Regions from separate parts of the Pseudoalteromonas sp. 0802 genome, predicted to be linked through region 2. Evidence: predicted binding sites of a transcription regulator. Region 2 holds the regulator's gene; each other region holds the start of a gene.
What was found. The regulator sigma-54, encoded in region 2, starts transcription at its own class of promoters, with help from an activator protein. The targets are predictions, from matches to a motif close to GTTGGCACGNNNNTNGNNT.

Region 1 (5,297 bases), on a different contig from region 2:
GCGCTTTGATGAGCTTGAACGGCTAAGCTTTGTTAAAGGCTTGATGTTTGACGATGATTATACAAAAAAAGCACAGCAACTTCAGGGTTATGCAACCCAAGCTGAAATGCTAGAAAATGCCCGCTGGCAGTTTGATGGTATTGAGTTTAGCACTTTGCATATACCGGGCACTTTTAATGGTCGCTCACAAATTTTAAAAAGTGACAAAAACGCAGCACTTGATGACGCCGACAAGCGTGATAAGTACAACTTAATTTGGTTAAAACAAGCACTTGTTCAGCAAGATGCTAAGGCCTATGTATTTGGTTTTCAGGCTGATATTTACCACCCGACCAGTAAACCCACTTGCAGTGAATCACAACGTTCTAATTGTGATGCATTTAAAATATACCGAGATGCCATCAGCGACTTCGCAAAGCACACCAATAAGCCTGTACTAGTAATGCATGGCGATACCGGCCCATATTGCCAGCAGCAATTAGCGAGTAACTTAACGCGGTTAAATGTACCAGGCGACTTTGCTGTAAGCGATGTCGCAAAGGTGAGTTTTATCGACGGCCAGTGGCATATAGCGAGTGTAACGACAAACGAGCCTCTTACAACGGGTTGTGAGTAATAACGTAGGTTGGGTAGAGCGGAGCGAAACCCAACGCACTCATAGCTATCAGCTTTCAGATAAACCCAACAAGTTAGCGAGTTTCTAGAGGAAAGAGTAAAGTTAGCAAGCTTGAGGCTCGCGTAGGCGTGAAATTTATTTCGCGCGATTCCCTGAATTAATGCGGCTGTAAGTCGGGCTTTAGCCCGTCACGTATGAATGAAAACATGTGTCGCCATAAATGACGACCTACGTGACGTAGGGTAGAGCGGAGCGAAACCCAACAAGTTAACGGGTTTCTAGGGAGAAAGAGTAAAGTTGCGAGCTCCTTGACACAAGCAGCAGGCATCCTAGAGTTGCTAACTTGCATACACAAAAAAGCGGCACTTGGCCGCTTTTCTTAAGTAAGGTGTTATTAGCAGTTTGTTTCTTCTGCGTTAACACCTTCTTTTACTTCTTCACATGCATCTTCAACTGCATTTTGTGTATCAGTAATTGCTTCATCAATACGCTCACCTGCGTCTTCAGCAGAGTTGTCTTCACAACCCATGATGAATAAACCTGAAAATAGGGCGATAGTAGCGGCTTTTAAAGTTGAATTTTTCATAATGAAATTCCTTGTAAATTTAAAATAAAGTAAGTGGTTATCTGCTTTTAACTACTTAGGGACACTGCCTCTAAGTGCTCCTGATACCAGCGAAATAACTAGTAATACTAAAAATATAAAAAAGATAATCTTAGCGATGCCTGCAGCGGCTCCTGCGATACCGCCAAAACCTAACACTGCTGCGATTAACGCGATAACTAAAAAAGTAATTGTCCAGCGTAACATAGTGGTCTCCTTGGCTATTTAAATTTTCTTAAGCTCGATGTAACTGAAGCGAGTTCTGTGCCAGAAGTTTTATTTTATATATTTCAATGGGTTGTGTGTTTTTGTTGTTCTTGAGAGAGTTCATCATTTGGTAACTTTTACGAGTAAGCATGTAACTTATTCATAGTGATATTTTTTCATATTGAGCTGAATGAAGAAAAAGAGAATTATCGTGGTTATTGGTAAGACCAATTTAACTTTATTTTAAGTGGATAGCTCTAACACCTTGTTGTGCGTGGTTTTTAGGCATTTTACTATGGTTAGTTAATAGCTGAACATATAACGTCTGGCTATATTGACTATTTATATCATCTATAACGGGGCTTTAAATGCGCTAATAGTAGGGTGTTAATTATATGTGCGTCATGTTATTTTAAATTTAATTGGTTTTACCAATTTACAATGGTGCTATACAAATGAATTTTGTTTGTTATTATTGGTGCATAATTATTTAACAAAAATAACTTTTTATTTTAAGTAAGCGAGGGGAGTCGTATGGATATAGGTGGATTACTCACCACTGCGGCCAGTTTGATGGTGACAGGCATGGTAGGCGTGTTTGTTTTTCTGACTATTTTGATTTCAGCAGTCACTTTAATGTCAAAGGTAGTGGGTCGATTTGATGATCCTGCAACTGCAGAACCTACGCGTACAGCAAAAATTCAACCTCAACAGGGTGTGCCACAGGCACATATTGCAGCAATCAGCGCTGCAATTGCTCAATTTCGAAATAAACAAAAATAACGGGGCAGCTTAAACATGGCTAAATTAAAATTAACCGAATTAGTATTGCGTGACGCACACCAGTCTCTTTTGGCAACGCGTATGCGCTTAGACGACATGCTACCCATGGCAGAAAAACTCGATAATGCGGGTTATTGGTCAATTGAATCATGGGGTGGTGCGACGTTTGACTCGTGTATCCGTTATTTAGGTGAAGATCCTTGGCAACGTATTCGCGAGCTAAAAGCGGCAATGCCAAACACTAAGCAACAAATGCTACTGCGCGGACAAAATCTTCTAGGTTACCGTCATTATGCTGATGATGTAGTCGAAAAGTTTGTTGAGCGTGCCCACAAAAACGGTGTTGATGTTTTCCGTATTTTCGATGCGATGAACGATGTACGTAACCTTGAAACTGCCATTAAAGCTGCAGTTAAAGTAGGTGCTCATGCCCAAGGTACTATTTCGTACACAGTAAGCCCAGTCCATACGCTTGATATGTGGCTGAAACTTGCAAAACAACTAGAAGATCTTGGCTGTCATTCAATTTGTATTAAAGATATGGCGGGTTTATTAAAGCCATATGATTGCGAGCAGTTGATCAAAGGCTTAAAAGAAACTGTATCTATTCCTATCGCAATGCAATGCCACGCGACGACAGGTTTAAGTACTGCAACTTACCAAAAAGCAATCGATGCGGGTATCGATATGCTTGATACGGCTATTTCGTCAATGAGTATGACCTATGGTCATAGCGCAACAGAAACCATTGTTTCAATCGTAGAAGGCACAGAGCGTGACACCGGCCTTAATTTAAATGAGTTAGAAGAAATTGCCGCTTATTTCCGTGATGTACGTAAGAAATACGCTGCATTTGAAGGCAGTCTTAAAGGTGTTGATGGCCGTATCTTATTAGCCCAAGTACCTGGCGGTATGTTAACTAACATGGAAAATCAACTTAAAGAGCAAGGTGCTGCTGATAAGCTTGATCAAGTATTACTTGAGATCCCGCGTGTACGTGAAGACTTAGGTTACATTCCTCTAGTTACACCAACGTCGCAAATTGTAGGTACTCAAGCGGTACTTAATGTACTGACTGGCGAGCGTTATAAAACCATCACAAAAGAAACCGCGGGTGTACTCAAAGGCGAGTATGGTGCAACACCGGCGCCAATGAATAAAGAGCTACAAGAGCGAGTACTTGAGGGTGCTGAAGCAATTACGTGCCGTCCTGCTGATAAGCTAGAGCCTGAGCTTGAGAAGCTAGAAGCAGAGTTATTAAGTGAAGCTAAAGAGCAAGGTTTAGAGCTTGCTGATGATGTGATTGATGATGTGCTTACTTATGCATTGTTCCCACAAATTGGCCTTAAATTTATTAAAAACCGCAACAACCCAGATGCATTTGAAGCAATTCCAACGGGTGAAGTTGCTAAACCTGAAGCAACTCCTGCTGCTTCAAGCCCTGTAAAAGCAGAGCAGTACAGCGTTAAAGTTGATGGTAAAGTTTACGATGTCGTCGTAGCGCAAGGTGGTGAGCTTAAAGAAGTAACCCTAAAAGACAGTGAGTTAATTCCTCAGTCTGCATCAGCGTCAGCGGGCGAAACACTCAATGCACCGTTGGCAGGTAATATTTTCAAAGTGAAAGTGAAACCAGGTCAAACCGTTAACGAAGGTGATGTGGTTATCATTATGGAAGCGATGAAAATGGAAACTGAAATTCGCGCTGCACACTCAGGCACAATAGCTGAAGTATTAGTAGCAGAAGGCGACTCTGTTGCCACTGGCGATGCGCTAATCGCACTGGCATAGGAGACAGAGGATGGATGGTGTTTTAAACCTCTGGCATGCCACGGGTATTGCTAACTTTACTTTTCCGGCATTGATCATGATTGCGGTTGGTTGCTTGTTACTCTATTTAGCAATCGCCCGTAACTTTGAGCCACTGTTGTTATTACCTATCGGCTTTGGGGCTATTTTAACTAATATCCCAGTTGCTGGGTTATCTGAGCCGGGTGGTCTTTTATATTACGTGTACCATATCGGGATTGACTCTGGGGTATTCCCACTTTTGATCTTTATGGGCGTGGGTGCACTCACAGACTTTAGTGCCCTGATAGCAAATCCGCGTATGTTGCTGTTGGGCGCGGCTGCGCAGTTTGGTATTTTTGCTACTTTATTTGGTGCAATTCTACTTAACTTTATTCCTGGCTTTGAATTTTCGCTACAGGATGCATCGGCCATCGCCATTATTGGTGGGGCAGATGGTCCAACAGCTATTTTCTTAGCATCTAAGTTGGCACCTGATTTACTTGGTGCAATCGCAGTAGCGGCTTATTCATACATGGCACTTGTGCCAATTATTCAGCCGCCAATTATGCGCGCACTAACAACGCAAGAAGAGCGCGAAATTCAAATGCCGCAACTTCGTACAGTATCGAAAAAAGAGAAAATTGTTTTTCCATTAATGGTGCTTAGTTTAACTATCTTGTTTTTACCTGCGGCAACACCGCTGGTAGGTATGTTCTGCTTAGGTAACTTGATGCGTGAATCGGGCGTGGTTGATCGTTTAAGCAATAGTGCACAAAACGAAATCATCAACATTACCACCATTTTCTTAGGCTTAGCGGTAGGCTCAAAGCTTGCAGCCGATAAGTTCTTAACCGTAGAAACAATCGGTATTTTGGTGTTAGGTGCTTTAGCCTTTGCAATCGGTACAGCTTCAGGGGTGTTTATGGCAAAAGGTCTTAATAAGATCTCTAAATCGCCAATCAACCCATTAGTAGGCGCAGCCGGTGTGTCAGCGGTACCAATGGCCGCACGGGTGGTTAATAAGGTAGGTCTTGAGAGCAACCCGCATAACTTCTTGTTAATGCATGCCATGGGACCAAACGTAGCAGGGGTATTAGGAAGTGCCGTTGCAGCAGGTATTTTGTTAGCGATTGTTGGCTAATAACACGATTAAGTCGATTTACTTCCAACCGACTGGCGCAGTAATTTTACTGCGCTTTTTTTTGCCTATAGACTAGGGTCACCCTAAAGAAATTGTAGTTAAATGATAGTTGTGTAGGAAAGCCGCCATGAATGTTTTTATTATCTTATTATGCCTTT
Region 2 (5,297 bases):
GTAAGCGCAAATAGCGCAGTACAACATCTAGGGTAACGTCAGGACGAATGGTGACCGTATCGCTGTTCATCAAGGCACCGGCTGAGCGCTCTTGATAAGAAAGTGCTTGAGTAGCTCTCTCTCTATCTTGCGAGTCCATGGCACTGACAACGTCTTGATATACGGTATCAGGAAGACTACGTAAAACCTCACCTAAGTCATCGTCGTCCATATCTTCAGTGGCAGCAGCAATGTGCTCAGGCTCCATCTGGGCAATAATGCCAAGACGTACATCTTCAGAGAGTTCTTCTAGAACATCACCACGGACATCTGGATCAACCAGCTGCCAAAGCATACGACGAATTTTATGGGGAGAAGATTCAAGTAAAAGGGCTGTATCACAAGGTGCCGTTTTGGCTAACATACCGCGCACTTGAACAAATTGACCACTATTGAGTGACTTGGTCACTTGTTTGAGTTGTTGTAGTGGGTAATCTTGTTCAAAGGCTTCTGGCATTGGCGTCCTTACAACTGAAAAAAGTTTAAATAGGCTAAGCAAATACAGCATAGTTGCTTTGTAGTGTATTTGCAGAGATATCGTCGCACTGCGATAAATTTATTAAGAGTTTTGTAATTTAGAAAAGCGAGCGATATAAAAGTAGGATATTTAAAGGGAATTTTAAATATCCGAATTAAGTTTACCGTAAACCCTGAAGTCTTAGCAAATGCTATTCTTGCTCGTGGAAGCGTTGTGCAATTAATTCGCCGATTGCCGTTAATGCAGCATCGGCGTCAGGGCCTTCGCACACAACGCGAACTTCTTTACCCTGACTACTTTCAAGTAGCATTAATGCTAACACGCTGTCGCCTTCAGCTTCTTTATCATCTTGATAAAGCGTAATTTTGGCATCAAATTGCAGCGCTAATTGCGCTAAAACAGTAGCAGCACGAGCATGTAAGCCAAGTTTGTTTTGAATTAAAAAGGTATCTTCAGCGTGCATTGTTGGTGCCTAATTAAATGTCTTGTTCGCGGTGGCGAATTTTTACATTAGCATGGCTTTTGGCAAAGCTCTCACCAATTGTTTGCGCTAAGTAAACAGAGCGATGCTGGCCGCCGGTACAACCAATAGCAATGGTCAGGTAACTGCGGTTATTACGCTCTAAATGTGGCAACCAAGTTTGCACAAAGGTTTGTATTTGCCACGTGAACTTTTGCACTATGCTGTGGCTAGCTAGGTAATCTTTTACTGGTTGATCAAGGCCTGTTAGTGGCTTTAAATCAGGTTCCCAGTGTGGGTTAGGTAAAAAGCGTGCATCAAAAACGTAGTCAGCTTCTTTTGGAATACCATGCTTAAAGCCAAACGACATAAAAGTAATAATCAGCTTTTTATCTTTTTTACCTAAAATCTTTTCGCGAATTGATTCTGCTAACTGATGAACACTCAGATCAGTGGTATCAATCATAAAGTCAGCGCGAGTGATCAACACATCAAGCAGGATTTTTTCTTGTTTAATGGCCAGATCAAGCGGCAAAGAATCAATAGATAGTGGATGCAAGCGGCGTGTTTCTGAAAAGCGCTTGATCAGAGTTTGGTCATCACTGTCTAAATAGAATAGTGTTGGGTTTGCGAAACCTGGCAGGTACTCAAGAATATCATTAAATTCTTGCTGCTCTTTCGGTAAGTTACGCACGTCGATGCTGACCGCTATTTTATCGTAGTTATCAGACACACTACGTACGAGCGAAGGCAGTAAATTAACCGGAATATTATCAACGCAATAATAGCCCAAGTCTTCAAGTACTCGTAAAGCGACCGATTTACCTGAGCCTGAGCGACCGCTGATAATTATTAATTCCATTTATGCCTCTGCTGATATGACCTGAAACAGTTGCTGATCGGTAGTAGCACTACGCAGCTGTTTACAAAATTCTTTATCTTTAAGTCTATCAGCAATTGTTGATAAGGTCTTTAGGTGAAGCTGACAGTCACCATCTGGTACGATGAGTGCCACAAAAATATCAACTGGACGATTATCAATTGCATCAAAATTAATAGGGGATTCACTCACTATCACAAATGCATGAGGCTCATCTGCGCCGCTCATTCGGCCATGTGGAATAGCAATACCTCGGCCAATGCCGGTGCTACCTAGTTTTTCTCGGTTGAGTAAAGCATCTAGGATATCTTGTTGCGATAAATGAGGAAGCTGCTGGTGGGCCAGTTCGCTGATATATTCAAGAATTCTTTTTTTGCTATTAAAAAGGACCGCAGCTTTGCTGCAGTCCTGGTTAGTAAGTGAACTTAGTTTCATAATTTAATGTCGAGCTAATTTCTCTTTGTGTTTAATGACTTGGCGATCAAGTTTATCGATCAGTGAGTCAATGGCTGCGTACATATCTTGATGTTCTGTAGAAGCGAACAATTCGCCTCCGTTTACATGTAAAGTTGCTTCTGCTTTTTGGCTTAATTTTTCTACATCTAGAATGACATGAACATTATTAATATGGTCAAAATGCCTTTCTAGTTTTGCAAACTTGGTGTTTACATAGTCTCTTAATGAATCTGTGATTTCTACATGACGACCAGTTAAATTTAGTTGCATAAGCATTTTTCCTTCTATGTAAAACGTCTAAATCAGACTCTTACGCTGATTAGACGGAGGTATTGCTAGAGACTCACGATATTTTGCAATTGTACGTCTAGCTACTTTAATTCCTTGCTCAGCCAATATATCTGCAATTTTGCTATCACTCAATGGTTTAGCTGAGTTTTCTGCAGCGACTAACTTCTTGATTAAAGCGCGTATTGCTGTAGAAGAACACTCACCACCATTTTCGGTGCTGACATGGCTTGAGAAGAAATATTTCAACTCAAAAATACCCCGTGGGGTATGCATATATTTTTGCGTTGTTACCCGTGAAATCGTCGATTCATGCATTTCGACCATTTCAGCAACATCATTTAGCACCATCGGCTTCATTGCTTCAGGGCCATGCTCAAAGAAAGCTTGTTGTTGTTGAACGATACAGTTGGTCACTTTTAATAGCGTATCGTTACGGCTTTCTAAGCTTTTAATAAACCACTTAGCTTCTTGTAAGTGAGAGCGAATAAATTGGCTGTCGCTACTTGATTTTACAGAGCGAGACATCGCCGCATATTGGCTGTTCACTCTAATCTTTGGCATACAGTCTGGGTTTAACTCGACTACCCAGCGACCTTTTACTTTTTTTACTGATACATCAGGTATAACGTACTCAGACTCTTCGCGCACTATGCTATCCGCAGGCTTAGGATTTAAGCTGTGGATTAGTGTCATCACTTCTTTAAGCTCGTTTTCTTTAAGCTTAGTCTTTTTCATCAAAGTTCGATAGTCGCGACTCGCTAATAATTCGATATGCTCAGATAAAACCATTTTAGTTTCAGCTAAATATGGCGTATTAGCATCGAATTGGCGTAACTGAATGCACAGACATTCTTGTAAACTGCGCGCACCAATACCCACAGGATCAAATAACTGAATTCTTTTTAAGACCGCTTCGACTTCATCAAGTTCGATTTCTTCTTCATCGTTATTTTGATTAAAGCTTTCGACTATATCTTCACAGCTTACCGTTAAAATACCTGAGTCATCGATAGCTTCTACAATTGCCACAGCAATCGCTTCATCAGTAGGGCTAAATGGCGTGAGCTGTAATTGCCACATTAGGTATTCATGAAGGGTTTCGGTTGATGCTCCCTGGTAGATAGATTCATCTTCAGGCATTGGCCCTGACGATGTTGAAGGGGCGGCACTCATGTACTCATCCCACGTGACGTCCATTGCTAAGTCATCGCTTACGGTGTCTTTATTGAGAGCATCACTACTTTCTTGCTCGTACTCGCTAGGTGCTTCTTCGGCAGACGCGCTGACTTGCACATCGTCAGGCTCCGCTTTTTGCTCATTCTTGCCGGTGCTTTCTTCATTGTAATCCGCTTCTTCCACTTCAAGCAGGGGATTACTATCAAGCGCTTCTTGAATTTCTTGCTGGAGATCCAATGTACTGAGCTGCAACAAACGAATCGCTTGTTGCAGTTGTGGAGTCATTGTAAGTTGCTGGCCCATGCGCAGCTGTAATGATTGCCTCATGTATCCCTAACAATCCTTTTTAAGTTATCGATAACTGTATAAACACAGTTATCGATTTATTGTCATTGTTATAAGTCTAGCAGATGCTCTAGTCGCTGGCGTAATGGTTACAGCCTGAATTGCTCGCCTAGATATACATCGCGTACAGTTTGGTCTGCTAATACGTGCTCAGGTGTGCCTGATGCAATTAGCTCCCCATGAGAAACAATGTAGGCTTTTTCACAAACATCAAGGGTTTCTCGAACATTATGGTCAGTAATTAGTACACCGATACCACGATTTTTTAGGTGCTCAATAATTTTCTTTATATCTAACACTGAAATTGGATCAACACCAGCAAAAGGCTCATCTAAAAGGATAAATTTAGGATTAGCGGCTAATGCGCGAGCAATTTCTACACGGCGTCGCTCACCACCTGACAGCGCCATACCTTGGCTGTCACGAATGTGTTGAATACTAAACTCATCGAGTAAGCTATTGAGTGTTTCTTCGCGGGTGGTTTTATTTAGATCTTTACGAGTTTCTAAAATGGCCATCAAGTTTTGGTAAACCGTCAACTTTCGAAAAATTGACGATTCTTGTGGCAGATAGCCAATACCTAAACGCGCACGGCTATGCATTGGTAAAAGGGTGATATCGTTATCATCAATACTGATTTTACCTTTGTCGCTAGGTACTAGGCCTACAATCATATAGAAGGTCGTTGTTTTACCTGCGCCATTTGGACCAAGCAAGCCAACAATACTGCCAGCTTCAACTTCAAGACCGACATTTTTAACCACTTGGCGGCCTTTGTAGCTTTTAGCTAAAAGCTCTGCTTTTAATGTGCTCATGGTTGGCCTTTATTATCTTTTTTATTTTCAACAGGCACTAAAATAGTGTGTACACGATCTGTTGAGTTTTCGTCTTTTTCAGCACTGATCAGCTGCTGTGCCATATCATAGGTAATGCTTTTTGCTGTTACTTTTTGACCTGCTTGAGTAACTTCAGCTTCACCATTTAAGGTTAAGAAGCGTTTTGCAACATCATAACGAACTTCTTCTGCGCTAGCGCTCATTACGGTGCCATCAGCTTGCTTTTCTTCGAAGTAAGCAGGCTTACCTGTGGCAATAATCAACTCTACTGTACCTTCGGTATCACCGCCGTGTGCTTCAAGGCGCTCTGCGGTAATACGACGATTACCATGCACG
Region 3 (5,297 bases), on a different contig from region 2:
TATGACCTTAAAGCAATTTCTAACTGGTTAAAAAAAATAGCGCCTAACTATGGTGAGTATATTTTTATCAACCAAGATAACCAAGTTATTGCCAGCTCAAAAACAGCACTTAATACTGCCATTAGTGCTAGCGAGCATTGGCCGAATGTCGCTGTAGATATGAGCAAGAATAACCACAGTCATTTAGTGCAAGAAGCAACAAACTTACCTATTTACACTCGTTTCTATGAATCAAAGCAAGCCCTGAGTGAACCGGTAGGCTACGACATTTTTTTAGAATTCGCATTTTTGAGTGTGTTTTTAGTGATGATGTTCAGCGCTGTTTTTTGGTTAAGTCAGCGTATTTTTGTAAAACCAATGACACACTTGATGAATTATCTTGAGCAGCATGATGAAGGCAAACAAGCGTTAGTTCATTATCGTATTCCTGTTGATTGGCAGCCTTGGTTCAGCCGTGTGAAAAAGGTGTTTAGCCGTAATGAAGAGCTCGTTCAGTCGTTACAAGAGGCAAATAAAGCGCTTGATTCGCAAGTACAGGTAAAATCAAAACAATTACGCCGTAGTATTGATGCGAAAGAGCGTCACTTAGCGCTATTAAATACCATGCTCAATAACGTACCGGATCTAATTTATTTTAAGAATATTGATGGTTCATTTTTAGGCTGTAATAAGGCGTATGAGCGCTATATCGGCTTGCCACAAGAGAAGTTAGTTGGGCAGCAATTATGTGATATTAGCGATGATAATGGCGAGTTAAACGAGCTTGAAAAGCAAGTACTCAAAGACCGCCAAGCTTATCAAAAAAGATTGACCACAGAAGATAACAGTTATCTATTTAGCATCGTGCCATTTTATAACGAGCATCAGCAATTTCTCGGCACCATGGCGATTGGTCGTGATATTACCGAGCAGCATAATGCGCTCAATGCATTACAAAGCTCCGAAGCAAAATTACGTAGCGCCATGGAGTATGCCGCTAATGGGGTGCTGTTGGTATCGCTTGACGATCAGGTGCTGCAAGCAAATAAAGCGGCACGTAAAATCTTTGCAATTGAAAACGCCAATGAGCTCAAATTAATAGACTTATTTGCTGAGACGTCTTATCAGACATTAAAAAATACCCTGACAGAGCTGTTGCATGAGAAGAAAAAAGTTTATCACTTTAGTCTTGAACAGCAAGATCTACAGCGCTGGCTACAAATTAGTGTGTCATTAGTTTGGAATGCTGAGCAAACCCCTGATTACTATGTTGTTCATGTACAGGATGTGACGGATTTAGTAAAAGCAAAAGATGACGCAGAGCGGGCTACATTAGCTAAGAGCCGCTTCATTGCAAACCTTAGTCATGAAATACGCACACCACTCAATGCTGTACTAGGCTTAATTGACGTGATTGCATTGCAAGGTTTAACACAGCCGCAGCGTAATCATGCCGAACAAGCAAAATCAGCAGCCAATAGCTTGCTTACTTTATTGAATCGTATGCTCGACTTTGCCCGCGCTGAAAGCTCGCAAGTACAACTTAACAAAGCCCCTTTTAGCGTACCTGACTTAATCGACTACTGTCAGGGAATAACAGCCCCTTTATGCGCAAATAAAGATATCGAGTTTAAAGTCGAATGCGATAAAAGCATTAGCGATAACTTAGTGGGTGATCAAATTTGCTTGCAGCAAGTACTGGCTAATTTACTGACCAACGCTGCCAAATTCACCGAACAAGGCACAGTGACATTAAACTTAATGCTGGTGGAAGAGTCAGCTGAGCAGCAACTCATTTGCTTTACTGTTAAAGACACCGGTATTGGTATTAGCAAGGCAGATCAAAGCCGCTTATTTGATGCATTTACTCAAGGTGATGAATCATTAACGCGCTCTCATCAGGGGGTTGGTTTAGGCTTAGCGATTGTTAAGTACGAAGTTGCGCTAATGGGAGGCGAAATTAAGCTGGAAAGCGAAAAAGGTAAAGGCAGTGAGTTTTGCTTTTGCTTACAGCTAGATAAAGCCGCGGAGCCTGTGAAAAAAGAGCTGGTTTCATTGCCTTCTAGTACTGATTTATCTGGCATGTTAGTGCTGGCTGTGGATGATAACCCGCTTAATTTAAGCATTATTAAAAGCATTTTAGAGCAAATTGATGTCACCGTTGTGTGTGCACATAGTGGTGAAAAAGGCATTGAGCTGGCAAATAGCTTAAGGCCCGATCTCATTTTTATGGATATTCAGATGCCAGAAATGGATGGTTGTCAGGCAACGCGTATTATTCGTCAGTCATTCACCAAAGAGCAAATGCCGATTTACGCACTCACTGCACACAGTGAAAGCGAAGATATTGAGCATTCCATCGCGGCGGGTATGAATAAGCATTTAACTAAACCGATTGTTGCTAGTAAGTTGTTTTTAGCAATGAGTGAACTTGATAACACAAAAGAAGTCTTTTTTGATCAAGCTTTTATACTGTCTCAGTTTGCAAACAATACTAAGTTAGTATTAACTATGTTGTCGAAGTTTGCGACTATGGCAGCAGAGCAGTTATTACAAATCTCTACATTAAAAACTACCGATGAGTTGGTCCGTGTGGTTCATAATGTAAAAGGGTCAGCCGGAAATCTCGGTTTTAAGCGATTGTCAGCGTGCGCTCAGCAATGTGAAGCTAGGCTTAAAGCAGATGGCGAACTGCCCGAACAATTAAATGATGAATTGCAGTGGCAAATAAAACAGGTCATCGCATTCATCATCGAACAAGGATCTACTGATGTTGAAAAGAGCCAAGGTACTGATTGTTGATGACGATCCGTTAAACCGCTTGGTATTAGAGAAAACATTGCAGCAAGACTATGATGTTTTTTGTGTTGAGAGTGGCGAAAAAGCACTGACGTTTTTAAAAACGCAAACTGTTGATTTGTTGATCTTGGATATTGTAATGCCCGGCATTGACGGCTACGAAGTGCTTACTAAGTTAAAAGAAAGCGCGACTACCAGTATGTTGCCTGTAATATTCATTTCTGCCAATACCAGTCACGATGATGAAGCGAAAGGCCTTGAATTAGGCGCGATGGACTACATCACTAAACCATTTAGTGCTGCTATTGTGCGTGCTCGAGTGCGTAATCAGCTGCTGATCAAACAAAAAAATGACTTGCTAGAAATGCTCGCCTCAATTGATGGCCTAACCGAGATCCCTAACCGACGTTATTTGGATGAAAATTTAGCGCGAGAGTGGCGTCGTTGCCGTCGAGATCAAACCCCGTTATCGGTGTTATTGATGGATGTTGATCACTTCAAACGTTACAACGATTGCTATGGTCACCGAGCAGGTGATGATTGCTTAAAACAAATTGCTCATGCCTTAGTTGGGGCGTGTGAACGAGGCAGTGACTTTGTTGCTCGTTATGGTGGTGAAGAGTTTGCTGCGGTGTTACCCAATACTTCAGCTAAAGAGGCTATGTCGTTTGCAAATAAACTGCGCAATGCGGTGAATGATTTAAACATCCCTCACAAAGCGTCGCTAAATGCCGAACATGTCACAATTAGTATTGGTATTGCGACCACAGAAAATGGTCAGGTTTATGCAGAACAAGCCTTACTTGAAGAAGCTGATTTAGGTCTTTATCAGGCTAAAGATGCCGGACGAGATCAGATAGTATCGAGAATGATCGCAGTAAATGAACATGAGTAGGCAAAGCCTACTCGCTCGTTTCAAATTATTTATTAACCATTGCTAAGTGATTTATAAATCGTATCACCCACGCCAATTAACTTATCATTTTTAAATACGAGTGGCGTACACTCGTCTTTAGTCATCTTGCCATCAGAGTGAATACTATGTGTTGCATAGAATAATACTTGGTAAACATCATCACCTTGCTTTAATAACTCGGTAAAGTTAGGTGTATTTAGTTTGTTTAATACAGTTTGGTAGCTCGTATCTAATGCAAGATTAGAAATCACTTCACGGTTATTTTTATGCTGTTGCTGCCAGCTAGAAGAGTTACCAGCCCAATGTGTATCGGCTTCGCCGTCAGAAACAGCAATGACACAACCAGTTAAAAATGGTGCAGTTAGCGCGGCAATTAGAAGTGCTTTTTTCATGTTATTTTATCCCGAAGAAATTGTTTTATAGTTATTCACTTAAAAGCAAACTGCTTGCCAAACTTATAAATTGTAACTAAATCAATTGTTTATGTTGTTTTTAGTCAATGGGCTAAGTAATAAATTGCTAACTACTTAGCTCTATTGACTAATAAGTTGCGGTTTAGACCAACCTGTTACGTGCTTCGCCTTGATTAAATGCCTGGATATTTAATGCAATTTCGTTAACTAGGCGCACGATAGATTCTTGGCTGGCCCATGCGATATGTGGAGTAAGTAATAAATTTTTACCTTTGTATAGTGCCAGCGGGTTTTCTTGCTCTGCGGGTTCTTTACTAAGTACATCAACACCGGCTCCAGCAATAACATTATTAGCTAATGCGTCAGCTAAATCGGCTTCGTTGATGATCCCACCACGAGCAGTATTAATGATGATAGCTGACGGTTTCATCATGCTTAATTCTGCCGCAGCGATTTGGTTGCGCGTTTCATCAGTAAGCGGGCAGTGAACACTAATGATATCGGCTGTGGTTAGGGCATCATTGAAACTAACACGACCTTGACGAGGCGTTTGGCCTTTTCGTTCACTAATGATGACATTGGCACCAAAGGCGCGTGCTACATCGGCAACGGCTTTACCCAGTGAACCATAGCCAACAATAGCCAGTGTTTTACCGGCAATTTCATTAAAGCTGTAATCTAAACGGCAAAACATAGGGCTTTGCTGCCATAAGCCTTGCTGGCAATCATTAATGTATCTGTGAGTATTGCCCAGTAAATTAGTGATAAGAGTAAAGGTATGCTGCACCACACTCGGTGTTGAATAGCCCGCGACATTTGTCACTGCGATGTTATGCTCTTTGGCTGCTACCAAATCAATATTGTTAGTCCCTGTCGCTGCAACGCATATTAATTTTAAATTAGGTAATTTGCTCATGGCGTGCTGATCAATCACCACTTTATTACTGATAACGATATCTGCATCTTGGCAGCGCTCAACAACCTGTTCTTGAGCGGTTAAATCGTAACAGGTTAACTTACCTAATTGCGCTAAGGCATCTAACGAAGTGTTGGCTAATGTCGCTGCATCAAGGACAGTAATATTCATGTGCTTTCCTTTTTTAATTTATTGCTTGACCTTGGGGTGTACTCCAAGGTTTATAGTGAGCATAATAAATAAACGCTTCACAATGGAGACGGTGATGAAAATA

Region 1: HUS61_RS17500 (DUF1328 domain-containing protein) is a predicted target of sigma-54. The motif match lies at 1,474-1,492, and genes of this name have one in related genera.
Region 3: HUS61_RS12360 (DUF3192 domain-containing protein) is a predicted target of sigma-54. The motif match lies at 4,130-4,148, and genes of this name have one in related genera.

Annotation. Positions count from the first base shown of each region.
Region 1 covers NZ_JABVXE010000017.1:18,882-24,178, reverse strand. Annotated here, with positions in the region: gene HUS61_RS17510 (hypothetical protein) at 1-616, shown strand, start outside; gene HUS61_RS17505 (hypothetical protein) at 1,011-1,202, opposite strand; gene HUS61_RS17500 (DUF1328 domain-containing protein) at 1,254-1,427, opposite strand; gene HUS61_RS17495 (OadG family protein) at 1,962-2,210, shown strand; gene oadA (sodium-extruding oxaloacetate decarboxylase subunit alpha) at 2,226-3,998, shown strand; gene HUS61_RS17485 (sodium ion-translocating decarboxylase subunit beta) at 4,009-5,139, shown strand.
Region 2 covers NZ_JABVXE010000025.1:14,933-20,229, forward strand. Annotated here, with positions in the region: gene mgtE (magnesium transporter) at 1-496, opposite strand, end outside; gene HUS61_RS19465 (HPr family phosphocarrier protein) at 708-980, opposite strand; gene rapZ (RNase adapter RapZ) at 994-1,839, opposite strand; gene ptsN (PTS IIA-like nitrogen regulatory protein PtsN) at 1,840-2,292, opposite strand; gene hpf (ribosome hibernation promoting factor) at 2,296-2,583, opposite strand; gene HUS61_RS19485 (RNA polymerase factor sigma-54) at 2,611-4,107, opposite strand; gene lptB (LPS export ABC transporter ATP-binding protein) at 4,215-4,940, opposite strand; gene lptA (lipopolysaccharide transport periplasmic protein LptA) at 4,937-5,297, opposite strand, start outside.
Region 3 covers NZ_JABVXE010000006.1:113,621-118,917, forward strand. Annotated here, with positions in the region: gene HUS61_RS12350 (response regulator) at 1-2,781, shown strand, start outside; gene HUS61_RS12355 (diguanylate cyclase) at 2,750-3,673, shown strand; gene HUS61_RS12360 (DUF3192 domain-containing protein) at 3,706-4,086, opposite strand; gene HUS61_RS12365 (D-2-hydroxyacid dehydrogenase) at 4,250-5,194, opposite strand; gene zntR (Zn(2+)-responsive transcriptional regulator) at 5,289-5,297, shown strand, end outside.